Linked DNA regions of Solitalea canadensis DSM 3403. Each later gene encodes a partner of the first gene's protein in a complex. Links are inferred from orthologs where the notes say so. Each region holds a gene or a part of one and is shown on either strand. Other genes may lie near its edges.

What was found.
Region 2: the proteins of uvrB (region 1) and SOLCA_RS05675 are in contact, whole or in part, in a crystal structure (PDB 7EGT), measured with the Thermus thermophilus proteins. The link is inferred for Solitalea canadensis DSM 3403 from one-to-one orthologs. Residues at the interface, in WP_096411307.1 of Thermus thermophilus: Glu23, Leu25, Arg26, Asp27, Gly28, Glu29, Arg30, Phe31, Arg55, Glu326, Asp327, Phe328, Glu379, Ser382, Gln383, His398, Gly400, Arg401; in WP_096412145.1 of Thermus thermophilus: His654, Arg656, Phe657, Gln666, Asp668, Glu669, Lys680, Arg681, Leu682, Ser683, Lys685, Tyr686, Ala687.

Annotation. Positions count from the first base shown.
Region 1 is NC_017770.1:4,835,166-4,843,931, reverse strand. What follows is about bases 2,722-5,689. They hold uvrB (excinuclease ABC subunit UvrB), read left to right. Parts: upstream 2,722-3,174; coding sequence 3,175-5,205; downstream 5,206-5,689. Other genes in these bases: SOLCA_RS20390 (peptidoglycan DD-metalloendopeptidase family protein), read right to left, coding at 5,360-5,689; upp (uracil phosphoribosyltransferase), read right to left, coding at 2,722-2,838. Outside these bases: SOLCA_RS22580 (site-specific recombinase), read right to left, coding at 1-1,294; tRNA (guanosine(46)-N7)-methyltransferase TrmB, read left to right, coding at 1,410-2,051; more of upp, read right to left, coding at 2,194-2,721; more of SOLCA_RS20390, read right to left, coding at 5,690-6,043; SOLCA_RS20385 (Rossmann-fold NAD(P)-binding domain-containing protein), read right to left, coding at 6,123-6,587; SOLCA_RS20380 (menaquinone biosynthesis family protein), read right to left, coding at 6,584-7,492; mqnB (futalosine hydrolase), read right to left, coding at 7,498-8,124; SOLCA_RS20370 (MGMT family protein), read left to right, coding at 8,396-8,728. UniProt on the Escherichia coli protein: The UvrABC repair system catalyzes the recognition and processing of DNA lesions. A damage recognition complex composed of 2 UvrA and 2 UvrB subunits scans DNA for abnormalities.
Region 2 is NC_017770.1:1,383,917-1,392,688, forward strand. The notes cover bases 1,764-4,737. They hold SOLCA_RS05675 (ATP-dependent helicase), read right to left. Parts: upstream 4,401-4,737; coding sequence 2,127-4,400; downstream 1,764-2,126. Other genes in these bases: SOLCA_RS05670 (DUF4290 domain-containing protein), read right to left, coding at 1,764-2,080; SOLCA_RS05680 (OmpA family protein), read right to left, coding at 4,640-4,737. Outside these bases: murA (UDP-N-acetylglucosamine 1-carboxyvinyltransferase), read right to left, coding at 1-1,219; more of SOLCA_RS05670, read right to left, coding at 1,280-1,763; more of SOLCA_RS05680, read right to left, coding at 4,738-5,221; SOLCA_RS05685 (dipeptidase), read left to right, coding at 5,482-6,870; SOLCA_RS05690 (RNA polymerase sigma factor), read left to right, coding at 7,308-7,865; SOLCA_RS22725 (helix-turn-helix domain-containing protein), read right to left, coding at 7,910-8,053; SOLCA_RS22730 (aldehyde dehydrogenase family protein), read right to left, coding at 8,130-8,537; SOLCA_RS05700 (FecR family protein), read left to right, coding at 8,699-8,772. UniProt on the Escherichia coli protein: A helicase with DNA-dependent ATPase activity. Unwinds DNA duplexes with 3'-5' polarity. Translocates on single-stranded DNA with 3'-5' polarity. Initiates unwinding more efficiently from a nicked substrate than double-stranded DNA.

The DNA.
Region 1 (8,766 bases):
TTCTGGAAAGTTTGACAATCAGTTCGGCAGTGTTCTCAAGATCTATTGACTGGTGCTTTTTATCATCCAATGCACTTGCCAGAGCGGATGCTGTCATAGATGGTTGTTTTGTTGCAAGTGTTGAGTGTGTAACGAAAATCAAAATAAAACTCAACGAGTAATTCAGACTGTATAACAAACCCTGAACTAATGGCGCCACCTTGAAATGAAGTAAGAACTTAATCCATGTTGTAAATGAAATAATAAGTCCTCCTCCCATGGATTGCTTGAGGAAATGAAAATACTCTTTAGGTGTATTGGTAATGTAATGTTCACCGGTTTGCCCCGTATGTTCAACAACTTGGTAGGCTAACATTTCAGTGTTTGCCCTTATATGACGACGAATTCCTCTTTTCTGATTTTCATAACGCACCATGCCGGTAAACAGCTGTACTGAAAAGGTTAAACGTTCTTCCTTCTTTTCGGCCATCATCGATCCTAGAATTCGCAGCAATCGCTCAATATTTTGATCAATACGAAGTAATAAATAAGCAAGACTAATACTTACACCTTCTTTCTTCTGATTTCGTCGCACTTGTTCAACAGCACTTCGGCATTGATTTAACAACACTTTAATATGCTTGCAATGCTGAATCACTGTTTCCTTTTCTGCATCAGGTGTAGTGGCCTCTTCCACAAACTTGTTTACTTCATAAGAAATTGCCTGAAATGATGAGTTGTAGCTTTCAATATGTGGCAACCGAACAATGATTTCGGGCTCCAAACCCAACGAAGTAATTCTACTGGCAATGATCTGCACTGAAGAATACAATGAAGGATAAAATTCATCTGCTACAAATTTATTCTTGTTGGTTTCAAAACCCAACAACTCAAATAATTCTCTCCAGGTTTTTGGATCAATTGCCTCAATCCAGATGTAATCATCACTTCGGTGAAACACATCTACAACAACACTCAATAATTCATCCTTATCAACTGTTGCCGGTAATATCTTTTCATTAAAGCGCCTGAATAATTCAGAAAAGAAACTCTGATTTGCTGATATTCCAAGTTCAGTGAATAATCTTATCTGGTTTTTAGAATGAACAACCCGCTTAATAAACAGCTTAAAATGATCCAGTAATTCTTTATTATTCTTAAACAGTTGTATTATCTTGTTTAGGGCAAGCTGGGAAGAGGCAGATTCACTTACTTTTCGAGGGCGTATTGCATCAACAAGGTCAACTAATTCGTCGACACCTGCTTCCTTGGGATATTGTTTTATATAGTGTAATGATTCTTCTAATGTATGCATGAAAGCTGTTTTTCAGATTTTAACTGTTAATTATTAATTGCCGAAAGTTCCGCTGATTCTGCTGCAAAGATAAAGATGAATTTTTTATAGCTTCGATGTTGCTATCTTTGCGCCCGTGGGAAAGAATAAATTACGTCAATTCGCAGAGTTAGATACGTTTCATAACGTGTTTCAAAAAGATGGCTCCCTAAAAGGTAAATGGAGCACCGAATTTTTCAAAAACGATCATCCAATTGTACTTGAACTCGCCTGCGGTAAAGGCGAATATACCGTAAATCTGTCTAAAAAATTTCCGGAGAAGAACTTTATTGGTATCGATCTTAAGGGGAACCGACTATGGACGGGTGCTAAAATGGCTATAGAAGAGCAAATTAACAATGTTGCATTTCTCCGTATTCAGATCGAACATTTGCAATCCTATTTTGAACATAATGAAGTAGATGAAATTTGGATAACCTTTCCTGATCCTCAGCCCCAGGTAAGTCGTGAAAAGAAAAGATTGACTTCGATGCGTTTCCTGGAAGTTTATCGACCAATATTAAAGGAGAATGCCATTATTCACTTAAAAACCGATAACGATCAGTTATATGAATACACGTTAGAAGTTATTGCTGATAATAAATTGGACCTATTGGCAAACACAAATGATGTATATAATTCAGCATTATTGGATGATGTACTTCAGATAAAAACATATTACGAACGCAAGTACCTGTCACAAGGAAAAAATATCAATTATGTAAGATTTAGGCTTTAACTTATTGCGGGGTTCGGGTTTTTAATTACGGATTTCGGGTTAGGGTTTACGAATTCTTTGCTTAATTGAGAATTATAATTAACTCCAAATGCAATCAACTTATAACACGCAACCCGAAGCCCGTAATGAATTCTTAAATGAATTAAAGTTTCTCGCCAAAGCAAAGATCACCGGCGTCGCCTAAACCAGGTACGATGTACGCTTTAGAAGTTAGTTCTTCGTCTACAGCACCCAACCATAGATTGGCCTTTGGCAAATGAGCGCGCACATGTTCAATTCCTTCGATACTGGCAATAATGCTTACCAAGTGTAGTTCTTTTATATCAAAGCGAGCCATTAGCTCCTTACAAACAATCACCATTGATTTACCGGTAGCCAACATAGGGTCCGATACAATTACTATGCGATTGGCCATATCAGGTGTGGAGAAATACTCTACTTTTATCTCAAACTCACTGTTTTTCTTATTTTTCCTGTATGCAGCAATATAAGCAGAGTCTGCTCTATCAAAATAATTCATAAAACCCTGATGCATGGGCAATCCAGCTCTTAAAATAGTAGCAAGAACCGGCTGTTCTTTTAGTAAGGGAACTGTAGCTACTCCGAGTGGTGTCACTATTTCTTCACTGGTGTAAGTCATCTTTTTGCTTATCTCATAAGCGAAGATCTCACCTAAACGCTCCAGATTTTTTCGAAAACGCATGCGGTCACTCTGAATATCAATATGACGCAGCTCCGCTAAAAAATGGTTGGCTATTGAGTTAGTTTTACTGAATATAGTAATCATAATGAGCGTTTATTGGTCTAAGTTAATGAAAAAAGTGTTGTATTAATGTTCTTAATTTTCAAACGAAATAGTATTTCTCACCCTACAAAAGAAACATGTAGTAAGCAAACCAAAAATGAGGAAAGACAGGTTTCTGAAAGATTCGGCAATAAATTTTCTGAAAATTAAACAAAAACTTAATTTACGCTGATTTTCTGCTGACATACGGTTGTCACACCCCTTGTGCAATTTTGCCCTGTCCATCAAATTTTAATGGATTGATAAAAGATTTACACGATTAACTAATCGTTGTAAATCAAAAATGATTATTTATTGTTCTGCTTATATTTGACTTACATGAAATTTCAACTTACTTCAGAATATAAACCCACAGGAGACCAGCCGGAAGCAATTCGTCAGCTTGTCGAAGGTGTAAACAACGGTGAATTGTTTCAAACGTTACTAGGAGTTACCGGTTCGGGAAAAACGTTTACGGTTGCCAATTTGATTGAGCAAACCCAACGTCCGACGCTTATTCTCAGCCACAATAAAACACTGGCAGCACAATTATATGGAGAATTTAAACAGTTCTTCCCGGGTAATGCTGTTAATTACTTTGTTTCTTATTACGATTATTACCAACCGGAGGCTTACATGCCTACCACAAATACCTATATTGAAAAAGACCTGAAGATTAATGAAGAGATTGAGAAATTACGTCTGAGAACTACGTCTGCTTTAATGTCCGGACGCAGAGATGTAATTGTCGTTTCTTCTGTTTCCTGTATTTATGGTATGGGAAATCCCGAAGATTTTGCGAATTCGGTTTTTCGAATAGGAGTAGGTACGCGCATCAGCAGGAATGCTTTCTTACATCGTTTGGTAGAAATTCTTTACTCACGTACTACTGCTGATTTCAGGCGGGGAACGTTCAGGGTAAAAGGAGATACTGTGGATGTTTATCCTGCCTATGCTGACTTTGCATATCGCATTTCTTTCTTTGGTGATGATATTGAAGAACTGAGTGTTATTGATCCTATTTCAGCAAAAACGCTGGAACGTATGGATCATTTGGCCATATTTCCGGCTAATCTTTTCGTTACGCCCAAGGAGAAAATGACCAAGGCTATTTGGTCGATTCAGGATGAACTTCAAATGCGTCTTCACCAGTTAACCGAAGATAAGCGCTTTTTGGAAGCTAAACGATTGGAAGAAAGGGTGAACTATGACCTGGAAATGATGCGTGAATTGGGCTATTGTTCGGGTATTGAGAACTACTCTCGTTTCTTTGATGGCAGACAACCGGGCATGCGTCCATTCTGTTTGCTGGACTATTTTCCGGATGACTTTTTATTGGTGATCGATGAAAGTCACGTTACCGTTCCACAAATAAGGGCTATGTACGGAGGCGACCGTTCACGTAAAATCTCATTGGTTGAGTACGGATTCCGTTTACCAGCAGCTTTGGATAATCGTCCGCTAAATTTCAATGAATTTGAAAGTTTAACCAGTCAAACAGTATACGTAAGTGCAACACCTGGAGATTATGAACTTGAAAAAACTGAAGGTGTAGTGGTTGAACAAGTTATTCGTCCGACTGGTTTATTAGATCCAATAATCGAAATAAGACCAGTTCAAAACCAGGTGGATGATCTATTAGATGAAATAGACATCACTGTTAAGAAAGGTGACCGTGTTTTGGTTACTACCCTTACCAAGCGAATGTCGGAAGAACTGGCTAAGTACATGGATAAACTGGGCATCAAGTGTCGTTACATCCATTCTGAGGTTAAAACATTGGAACGAGTAGAAATTTTACGAGGATTACGACTTGGTGAATTTGATGTATTAATTGGTATCAACTTACTTCGTGAAGGACTTGACTTACCAGAGGTTTCATTAGTGGCCATTTTAGATGCTGATAAAGAAGGTTTCTTAAGATCTGACCGCGCGTTGATACAAACCATTGGTCGTGCCGCCCGGAACCAAGATGGACGTGTGATTATGTATGCCGATTCAATTACCGATTCAATGGATCGCACCATAACAGAAACCAACCGTCGTCGCGAAAAGCAGATTCAATACAATGAAGAGAATGGCATCATTCCTACAACTGTTCGCAAAGAAAAAGCGGCTATCATTGAACAAACTTCGGTAATTGATTTTAAAGGAGGCATTCAACAAGCTTATGTGGAGAATGAAACACCAACCCTTGCTGCTGATCCGATAGTTGAATACATGACCAAGCCTGAACTTCAAAAATCAATCGATAATACACGTAAAGAAATGCAGAAAGCAGCTAAAGAAATGGATTTCTTGCTGGCTGCCAAGTTACGTGATGAAATGTTTGCTTTGGAAACGATGATGAAAGAAAAGTTTGAAGTATAAGCTACTAATTATAAACTAAATGCAGATTTTTAAAGTTATTTTAAAAATTTTTCTAACAAAAGTTAATGTCGCCACAGAGCGACATTTTTCGTTCTTATACTCTTTTAAAAGCCATAGTTAATCAGAACGCCTTTCTTATATTATTTTCCTTTTTCTAAAATGCCAGAAGCCAGGCCGGATCAGGACAATTCGCAAGGTATTTATCTCTTTCGGACAGTTTGCATACACCGGGATAATCGCCATAATAACCTTCCATATTAATAATTAATTGAAAATGAAGATGCGGAGGCCAGCCGCCATTAACCGTGTAATCACCTAAACTGGCTATTTTCTGCCCAGCGTTTATGTGCATTCCTTCTGCTAATCCAGCAAGACTTTCAAGGGAAAGGTGTCCGTATAATGAATAAAATTCAAAACCTTCAACCTGATGCTTAAGAATAATTGTCGGACCATAATCACCAAAATTGTCATTATTTTTGAAGCTATGAACAACACCGTCAATAGGAGCATAGATCACAGTTCCGGCAGGTCCCCAAATATCAATACCTAAGTGTAATCTTCGTGGTTCTTCGCCCGTGTCAAAGTGACTGCTAACGCCATAAATCTCTCTGTACTCGTCATAACCACCAATACCAAACTTCGAACCGGAGTTTATGCGTTTTGCATCCACCCAATCGGAGAATTTGTGAATATCAGCAATAACATCTAAAGTCAACTCGCCATTTATCTTTTGAAAACTAACTTGAAATAGCTTTTCAGAAGTGGGATCGAAATCAACAACAGATGCTTTCTTGGTATTTAACAGAATTGTTTTTAATGTTTGTATATCAGCAATCATAAACAGCCCCCTTTCCTATTTTAGATTCAAAATACTAAATGTTCATCAAAGTGAAGAAAACCGAAGATTTTATCCTGGATTACACTCCTGCTAATTCATAAACTCCAGGCTGCTTTCGATCGTGCATTCGCTCCAAAATTGCTCGTGGAAGTTCAGTGATATCCTTCTCGTTATATTTTATTATCGACCAATAATAGGGCTTCAATTCACTCTTATCAGCCAAATCATCAAATGCAGTTTTCTCTGTCGATGCAACAATTAATGGTAAGCCCCATTGAATGCAGGTATTCCATATAGGTTCTGCTTGTTGAAAACCATCAGTGCTTGTTACGATAACAAACTGTACATGCAATTGATTAACATCCAGAAAACGTGTTAACTCTTTGTACCTAATTTTCTTTGTAAAGCGTTTTCCATTAAGGGATGATGCACCTTTATCATTTTTATGATCAAACACTATTACCAAATCATTGAAATTTGCAGCATTTAATGCAGTTACCAGATTGTCTCCAGGCTGTCCTGCCCCTCCGACCAATACTATCATGAAACGAAAAGATTTTCTTGTGGTTTTGTAATGATTCCTTTTTCGGCAGCAATAGCAAACATTGTTTGAATTGCTTTGCGTCCTTCTATTCCTAAATCGATGGAAAACTTGTTTACATAAGTTGTAATGTGTTTATACATCACCTCTTCATCCATTTCTTGCGCATGAGCGCGGACAAATTCCAACGGTGCTTTAGGGTTCTTACAAGCAAACTCAACACTCTCTTTGATCAAGCGATTTACCTTTTGTTGGATTTCTAAAGGGAGCGCTCTTTTTACACAAATACCACCTAACGGAATCGGCGAACCCGTTAATTGTTCCCAATACTCACCTAGGTCAATTACTTTCTTTAACCCTTTTTGTTGATAGGTAAATCGGTTTTCATGTATAATTAATCCCAGATCAATTTCATCATTCAGCAATTGAGGCTCTATTTCCGAAAAAACTAATTCCTGCTTTTGCTTCGCTTCAGGGAATGCCAGGCTTAACAAAAAGTTGGCTGTTGTATATTTACCTGGAATACCAATTTTACGTTCATTCACTGCAGAAGAAACACGTTGCACGAGTTTAGTAACCGGCTCGCGGCCACTGCATGCAGCAATCCGATCTTTATCCGTCATTGTTTCTTCACAAACATCCGTTTTTGAGATTAACAACGGCCCAACTCCAAACCCAAGCGCACTACCTGCATCAAGCAACGCATACTTGTCGGCAGCGTAGGCAAAAGCATGATAGCTTAATTTCGTAATATCCAGTTCACCTCTGAATGCTTTTTGATTCAACGTTTCAACATCATCAAAAAACACTTCAAAATCCAGCCCCTCTGTATCGATCTTTTTATTTACCAGTGCATCGAAAATAAAAGTATCGTTTGGACACGGAGAAAACCCTAATGTTAGTTTCATTGTCGTTATTTTATCTGTATGTAACGATCTGTCAATCGTTTTAATTCTGCATTTAAATTTTTTATAGCAAGCGGAATGTTCCAAGATTCCCGATTTCTGCGTTCAACATAATTAGAAATACTTCTCAGTTGTACACATTTAACTCCTTCGCTTAAACACACATAAAAAAAGGCGGCTCCTTCCATGGATTCTACTTCAGCCGGAAACAGCTTCAACGCTTTAGCAATACTCACCTCATTTCCATGTACCTTATTAACGGTTATGCCTCCTACTTTTGGCAGTTCCTCCATAAGAAAGGAATTTTCAAGTCTTTTGTTTTTGAATGGAGCATCATCTGGACTTACAAAGCCCATGCTAAACAAGTCGATAAAGTTTTCTCCATCTTCGGCTCCTAATTCAGGAAAACCATCTGAAATCACCTCAACCACGCTTCCCAACTCAATAGAGCCATCAAAGCTTCCGGCAATACCTACATTTATCACCAAGTCATACTTTTCAGCGGATAGTTTACGGGTAAGCTGATAAGTAGTAGCGACCATACCCACTCCGGTAATCAATACATCACAAGCGGGATTAGTATCAAGGAAGGGTCGGATCTCAGCCTCGGTGGCGGCAACTACTAATATTTTCATGAAGGGCAAAAATAAAAGACTAAAAGGAATAAATGCACGCAAAGTCGCAAAGACGATAAGAATAATCTAATCTTGAGATAAGTTTAAGAAAATGGGGACTCGCAAAGTCGCTAAGGATATCTATTTTATGGATTAGTATTCGATCTGGCTAAAATCATATCGTAAATTATTCTTGGCGTCTTAGCGGCTTTGCGCCGGCACCATAGAATCTTTCCTTCTTTTTTCCTAAATTTCAATTCCTAAAACCCTCATCATTTTTTATTGTTAACTAATGGATAATCAAAATTTTTTCCAACAGGTGTATGAAGTTGTTCGTTTAGTTCCTCCGGGAAGGGTTACCTCTTACGGAGCAATTGCGAAATTCCTGGGGGCTCCCGGAGCTTCAAGACAGGTGGGCTGGGCCATGAATGGCGCAGGTAGTTTGAAACCTCCCGTGCCAGCACATCGAGTTGTAAACAGAAATGGAGAACTATCCGGCAAGCACTTTTTCACACCTCCTTCATTAATGGAAGATTTACTAAATCAAGAAGGAATTACCGTAGTAAACGATAAAATTCAGAATTTCAAGACACATTACTGGGATCCGGAAGTAGAGTTATTGTAGTCAAGAGCTTAAATAAAAATCGGTGTAATCCATTATAA
Region 2 (8,772 bases), 3.5 Mb from region 1 along the record:
TGGTGCTTTTGCCTTCGGCTGATAAAGCTGCAATAAGCAATGAAACTCCGGCACGAATATCAGGTGAGGTCATTGAAATACCACGCAACTGATTGCGGCGACCTAAACCTATAACATTTGCTCTGTGCGGATCACAAAGTATGATCTGAGCTCCCATGTCAATCAGTTTATCTACGAAGAATAAACGGCTTTCGAACATTTTCTGGTGGATCAGCACGCTTCCTTTTGCCTGAGTAGCAACTACCAATACAATACTTAATAAGTCGGGAGTGAAGCCTGGCCAAGGAGCATCAGCTATTGTTAAAATAGAACCGTCGATAAATGTTTCAATTTCGTATACCTCTTGCGAAGGAATAAAAATATCGTCACCTCTGCGTTCTAATTTGATACCTAAACGTTTGAATACCTCCGGAATAACACCTAACTCCTCGTAGGCTACATTTTTGATGGTAATTTCAGACTTTGTCATGGCGGCTAAACCGATAAAACTACCAATTTCAATCATATCAGGCAGCATGCGGTGTTCGGTTCCTCCTAATTTTTCAACTCCTTCAATGGTTAATAAATTAGAACCAATACCTGAAATTTTTGCACCCATTCTGTTCAACATTTTACAAAGTTGTTGCAAATAGGGCTCACATGCGGCATTATAGATGGTTGTTGTTCCTTTTGCTAAAACTGCAGCCATAACTACGTTTGCAGTTCCGGTTACAGAAGCTTCATCTAACAACATATAGGTTCCTTTAAGATCACTTGCGTCAACACTGAAGAAATGATCAACCGGATTATAATTAAATTTTGCTCCCAGTTTTTCAAAACCAAGGAAGTGAGTATCTAAACGACGGCGTCCGATTTTGTCGCCACCTGGCTTAGGGATATAAGCTTTTCCAAAACGAGCCAATAATGGTCCTACGATCATTACTGAACCGCGTAAAGCACCACCTTTTTTCTTAAACTTGTCAGAGTTTAGGTATTCAAGATCGATGTTTTTAGCCTCAAAAGTATAAGTGTCTTTTGAAATACGTTCAACATTAACGCCTAAATCTTTTAATAAATCGATCAGTTTATTTACATCCACAATGTCAGGGATGTTAGAAATTGTGATCTTTTCTTCAGTTAAAAGAACGGCTGAAATGATTTGCAACGCTTCGTTCTTAGCGCCTTGCGGCGTAATTTCTCCTTTAAGTTTTTTTCCTCCAATTATTTCAAAAGCACTCATCTGTGTTGTATCTCAGGATTATTTAAGTATCGATTATGTTGTGCGAAAAAGTAGTTTTAGTTAGCGTTGTGGGGGACGTTTGTTGTACTGTTGTCTGCTATGTCCACGGTCGTTTCTGTCGCCACCTCTATCATTTCTGTCACCACCACGGTCATTTCTATCACCACCTCTACTATATCCACCAGAAGAAGATGAGCGTTTATAGTCTTTATAGTCGCTACGATGATCTTTTGACATTTTTTCACGAGCCTCGCGTGTATCGCGGTTACTGGTTTGACGAGCAATTGCACGGAAGTCCATTTTGCTTAATGCAACTGCAGCTTCCTGAACATCTAACTCGTTTTTAGATAGCTCCGTCAGGTCAGTGATGATAGTCTCGTCACTTACTGTGTCTTTATTCCATCCGATATACGACATTTTCATAAAGCTTGCCAATGAATTAACAAACTGGCTTTTGCGTTCTGAATCAGGCAAGACACGAGCCTTATCAATCATATACTCAAGCGTTTTGCCGTAATGTTTGTATTTTATATGGTTAGAAGGATATTTTAACGGGTGTGGTTTTGCATAAATAGATTCTTTTGATGGCACCGGAAATGGTGACTCTACATCTAATGCAAAATCAGAGATAATGAACAAGTGATCCCATAATTTATGTTTAAAATCAGTGACATCACGTAAATGTGGGTTTAATTGCCCCATTAACTCAATCACCGCTTGCGCATATTTATTACGTTCTTCTTTGTCTTCCAAAGTTAAAACGTAGTTGATCATGTTCTGAACGTTACGTCCATACTCGGCCATTAACAAGCGCGGACGTGTTGTGTTATAATCGAATGGCTTTTGGTTGTCTTTTGACATGTAGTGGTGTGTTTACGTTCAAGCCTTTTTACAGGGCAATTCTTTTTTAAGATACAATCCTTAGTTTGGCAAATTTAAGTAAAAGCTGCTTTTGTCCAAGCTCCTTAAAGAATATAGTTGCTTTAATATCTGGTTTTTTACCTTCTAAGTTAATTACTTTACCGAAACCAAATCTTTCGTGCTCTACTTCCATGCCAACTTGCAAATCTGAAGTATCGCTAGGGGCAAATCCTTCCGTCGGAATGTGGGCCTTTGCCAACAATTGAGTCGTTTTCACTTTAGCAGTGATCTTTGGTTTTGAAGCAAATTCAGTAAAACCTTTTCGCTCATCTCCGAAATCAACCGATAAACTCGACTCTTTTTGTTGTTTCGCCGGGTTAAAGTCGAGATCAAGGAATTTTGGATCTATTTCATCCAAAAATCTGCTTGGCTCCGAATTGTTTAAGGTACCAAATTTAAACCTACTTGTTGCATAAGTAAGGGTAAGTTTTTTTTCAGCACGCGTAGTGGCCACATAAAACAAGCGACGTTCTTCTTCAAGATCTTGTCGTGAGTTTAAGGACATTTGAGAAGGGAAGAGGTTTTCTTCCAAACCAACTATATAAACATGTGGAAACTCCAATCCTTTTGAGGAGTGAATGGTCATTAAAGAAACTGTGTTTTTTTCTTCCTCTTCAGACTTTTCATCACCGGTTAACAAAGCTACATCCATCAAAAACTGGCTGATACTTCTGTCCTCAATGTCTTCACGCTCACTAAACTCCTTTATACCATTCAATAATTCCTGGATGTTTTCATACCTGCTTAACCCTTCAATCGACTTATCTGCATGTAAATCACGCAAAATTCCCGATTGTTTAGCAATATGTTCGGCAACATCATAAGCAGTATTGTTTTTTGCTAATGCCTGGAAACTGCGGATCATAGTGGCAAAGTTCATGATGTTTTCAACACCTCGGCCACTAACGTATAAATGGATATTGGACACAATTTCCCATAATGGCAGATTCTTTTCATCGGCCAAAACAATAATTTTATCCAAGCTGGTTTTACCAATTCCTCTAACTGGATAATTTATAACTCGTTTTAATGCTTCTTCATCATTCGGGTTAACAGTCAAACGGAAATAGGCGATCAGATCTTTGATCTCTTTCCGTTGATAGAAAGACATGCCACCATAAATTTTATAAGGAACATTTAACTTACGTAATGCTTCCTCCAATGAACGGGACTGAGCATTGGTACGGTATAAGATCGCAAAGCCGTGATAATCCAGGTTTTTAATCGTGCGTTCCTGCAATATGGATTCCGCCACGATTTTTCCTTCCTCATTATCACTAAATGCACGTATCACTTTAATTTTTTCACCAGTTTCATTCTCAGAGAATACATTTTTCTCTAACTGGTTGGTGTTATTTTTAATGATACTATTAGCAATATTTACGATGTTCTGTGTAGAACGATAATTCTGTTCTAATTTGAACACATTCAACTCAGGATAGTCTTTTTCAAAGTTCAGAATGTTTTCAATATTGGCCCCGCGAAATGCATAAATACTTTGAGCATCATCACCCACCACACAAATATTTCGGTTAACCGCAGCAAGTTTTTTAACAATGATGTACTGAGAAAAGTTGGTATCTTGATACTCATCCACCATAATATATTTGAACTTATGCTGGTATTTATTTAACACATCAGGATATTGTTTCAGGAGAATATTGGTTTTAAAAAGCAAGTCGTCAAAATCCATAGCACCTGCTTTGTAACAACGTTGTGCATAAATTTCGTACAACTCACCCATTTTACCTCTGCCCGAAGAGAAGTCGTCAGCCTGAATAGTTTCATTTTTCTTGTACTCGGCAACCGAAATCAGGTTATTCTTTGCAGATGAAATGCGATTAAGTACAAAATTTACATTATATAATTTATCATCGAGTTGCTGCTCCTTAATAATCGCTCGCAACAAACTTTTACTATCGTCTGTGTCGTAAATGGTGAAATTACTTGGATAACCCAGTTTATCCGCTTCTACACGTAAAATTCTAGCAAATATAGAGTGGAAAGTACCCATCCATATATTTCTGGCGTCGGGACCCACAATAGCTGAAATACGTTCGCGCATTTCTCTTGCGGCCTTATTAGTAAATGTAAGGGCTAAAATATTAAACGGATCTACACCTTTATTTATCAGATGCGCTATCCTATAAGTAATCACTCGAGTTTTACCCGAACCCGCACCGGCAATAATCATTAATGGTCCTTCAGTACATTCAACAGCACTACGTTGGGTAGGGTTTAATTTATCTAAGTAACTCAATGTATAGTAAGTTATTAAGTATGGTAATTATCCTGAAAAAGCTAGACAATTCTAATCTTTGTCGTAACCAGAATTGCTGATAACAACTTTTGAATAAAGCTACAAAGTTCAGGATTTTTAGCCTGCTAAGTTAAGGATTTTTTTATTTTCAGCGTTAAGCAACACCTGCAAACTTCTTTAAAAGAGACTTCTCCTAACTAATTTTCTGTGTATAGTTATGGCTTTGCAGTTTAAACTAATTATTGGGTTCTAGCCTCTGCTTCTTCTTTTAATCCGTAATCTACGGTAATCCAAATGACAACCCGACGGTTTTTGGCTTTTCCTTCCTCATTATTATTAGAGGCAACAGGTTGTGTGTCTCCAACACCGTATGCATTCATACGTTTTTCTTCAATTCCGTTAAGACTTAAAAAATGCTTTACCTCTTCAGCCCGTTTATAAGATAATGAAAGATTATAATCATCATTACCGGTATCATCGGTATGGCCTTGAATAATATTATAGGTCTTTGAATATTTTTTCAGGATGATCACCAATTTTTTAACTGATGATTCGGCTTGAGGCTTGAGAGTATATTGGTTGTGATCAAAAAAGATCTCGTTGGTAAATGTAACCTTAATAGAATCGCCAACACGTTCCACTTTACTATCCTTTACTGCACGCTGAATTTCAAAAGCCTCTTTATCCATGTATTTTTTAATATACGTATCAGGCGTTGTTTTATGATTTTTGGTAGAATTACATGAATTAAGAAGAAATACGACAGTAAAAAGAGTAAGTAAGAAAAAAATGCTTTTGGGCTTCTTCAGAAGACTTATCATAAAGTGTTAATATTCAAGGCTGCAAACAAACCTACGTCATTTGTATCAAAAAACAACATTTTTGGTAAAAATGTTGTTATGTGAATATAATATTCTTAATAGTTAATATTTATGACTATAAATATCTATTATTAGGGTTTGGTCACAAAACCTTACATTTATTCCAAAAACAAATAACTTTGAACTTCAACGAAAAAAATACTTAACATTCATTCCATATTTATATATTTCTTTATTCCTTTGCCACAAATTCTAATTTCATGGAAACCATCAAGAACTATATTGAAGCTAACAAACAGCGTTTCTTAGACGAATTGTTTGATATTCTACGCTTCCCTTCAGTAAGTGCTGATCCTCAATATAAAGAATCAGTATTAAAAACTGCAGATTATATTAAAGCTCGTTTAATTGATGCAGGTGCAGACAAAGTTGAAGTTTGCCCTACAGCAGGTTATCCGATTGTTTATGGTGAGAAAATTATCGACCCGTCATTGCCAACAGTGGTGGTGTATGGTCATTATGATGTTCAGCCGGCAGATCCGCTTGAATTATGGCATACTCCTCCATTCGAGCCTACTGTAAAAATTACTGAAGAACATCCTGAAGGCGCTATTTATGCACGCGGTGCATGTGACGATAAAGGTCAGATGTACATGCATGTAAAGGCATTTGAGTTGATGATGAAAACCAACACCTTGCCTTGTAACGTTAAATTCATGATCGAGGGAGAGGAAGAAGTTGGTTCATCAAATCTTGCAACGTTTGTTAAAGCAAACAAAGAGCGTTTAAAAGGTGATGTGGTATTAATTTCTGATACTTCGATGATCGCTAATGATGTACCGTCAATTGAATGCGGTTTACGTGGTTTAGCTTATATGGAAGTTGAAGTTGTTGGTCCGAACCGCGACTTACACTCTGGTGTTTACGGTGGAGCTGTGGCTAATCCGGCAACTATTTTAGCTAAAATGATCGCTTCATTGCATGATGAAAATAATCATATTACCATTCCGGGTTTTTACGATAAAGTGATTGAGCTTTCGGATGCTGAACGTGCAGAAATGGCGAAACAACCTTTCAGTGAAGAAGCTTATAAAAAAGACCTGAACATTGATGAGGTTTGGGGTGAAAAAGGTTATACTTCGATTGAAAGAACTTCAATACGTCCTACATTAGAAGTAAACGGGATTTGGAGTGGTTACATTGGTGAAGGTGCTAAGACGGTATTGCCTTCAAAAGCAAACGCCAAAATCTCAATGCGCTTAGTTCCGGGACAAAATTCAGATGAGATTTCAGATTTGTTCAAAGCTCACTTTGAGAAAATCGCTCCTAAATATGTTAAAGTAAAAGTTTCGGCTCATCACGGTGGTGAACCAGTAGTAACTCCTACTGATTCTGTTCCATTTAAAGCTGCAAGCAAAGCAATGGAAGAAAGTTTTGGTAAAAAACCAATCCCTACACGTGGTGGCGGAAGTATTCCTATAGTTGCTTTATTTGAAAAAGAATTAGGCTTAAAATCAGTATTGATGGGCTTTGGCTTGGATTCAGATGCATTGCACTCTCCTAACGAGAAATACGGTTTATTTAACTATTATAAAGGAATTGAAACTATTCCATTGTTCTTTAAACACTATGCTGAAATGACCAAATAATAACTTGTAAATAGTAATTTAAAACAAAAGGCAGCTACTTGGCTGCCTTTTGTTTTAAATATGTTACTGCGTTTTAATGGTAAGCTTAAAGTAAATTGTTTGTTTTGTAATACTTTATAGTTCATTTTACACGAGGTTAAGAATTTATTTATCTGCAACAATGTGAGTATTGCATTATTCAGTTGGTAGTTAACCCATCAATAGTGCAAATCCCGCCTTGTACAGTTCGGGAATGCGGATTTAAATTCTGGCACTAACTGCGGGAGAACTGTACGCAGTGGCGGCGTTTTTTGCTTACTTTTTTTCGCTGCAGAAAAAAAGTAAGTCTCGCGGAAAGCGACTAAAGAAAATAAAGCACTGTCTAACGTTAAAATTTTACATTTTGTAAGGGATTTATAAAGAATTATTATTCGCCCTGGAATTAGTTTGCTGACCGTATGGATTTAATTTCTTTAGTTAAGGCAGGAGAGCTTTCTGCTTTTAAAAAAGTGTATGCGAAATTTCATGAGAAGCTTTATTTCTTTGTTTTAAAGCAAACCAACTCCGCTTATTTAGCCGAAGAAGTAGTTCAGTTGACATTCATTAAATTATGGGAAAGGCGAGAGCAACTTTCTGATGATTACCTGCTTTCAGTTCAAGTGTTCAGGATTGCACGAACGGTAATGATTGATGAACTGAGAAAGCAAACAACCATCCGTAAAGGAATGGAAAACATCCTGGCCGAACAAAAAGAAGAACCTGTAACTCCTTTAGCAGAATCAATTACTTATAAAGAGGCCCTTGCTTCTATAGATAAGGCAATTGAATATTTGCCTCCAAAAAGAAGAGAAATTTTTAAGCTAAGCCGCTACGAAGGATATAGCCATAAAAAGATTGCTGAACTTCTTTCTATTTCTCCGAAAACTGTTGAAAATCAGATCTCTCAGGCTCTTAAGCAGCTTCGTGAGAATATTTCAGACCCTCTTGCAATTGTACTGTTGATATTTATTTGTTAAGAAGATCATTAATTGCAAAAGTTGCTTACAAAACATTTTCATAGTTAGGAATTTGCATTTTGTAATGAACTTGGCAACATTCCAAATTCTTTCTTAAATGCAAATGAGAAATGGGAAAGGTTTTCAAAACCTAAGTTTAAATAAATATCGGAAACACAATGCTTCATCCTTTGGTAAAGTATTTTCATTTTTTTTCTGCTTTGCAGCCATATTCCCGGCTAAAATCGCATAAGATGTTATCGTCAAAATGTATGGACAACGATTTCATTTCTCCACATTTGATTGTCCCACAATTTTTTCAAAGTCAAAGTGTTTAAGCGTCTCAATGTTGGTTGTGAAAGCAGATAGGGTAAATTGTAGACTCATTTTACAAAATTGGAGTGTACCTCCGTATTCTTTCACCATTACGGCTACTAATTCATTCTCTCGTTTTTTTACGGCTTCGTATAGCTTTTCAAGATAAACAATGCGTTCTTCTTTGGTTGTTTTTGAAAATGTTTTGAAAGTCTCTTTAGCAGCTGCTATTGCAGTTTTTGTATCTGCTTCATCGCCTAATGTAACCTCGCCAATCTTTTTATTTGTGGAAGGATTAATAAGATCGAATATTTCTGTTCCATGCGACGAGACGAATTCGCCATTGATGTAAATTTGATTTATGGGTATTATTTTTATTGAATTTTGATACTACAAAGTTCTGATGAAATTCGAAGCTCAGGTTTACTTATGACTCAAATTTGGTTTGTTGTATGGCTCTTTTTGAAAGGATATAATCTTTTTTGAAAAAAAATTAGTGGTCGGATAGGGGATGCTTCATTTTAATACGTATTAGAGGTATGAAGATCAGTAAAGCCTTAGTAGGTCGATATCTTAAAGGTGAATGTTCTGTTGAAGAAGCTCAGCAGCTGAG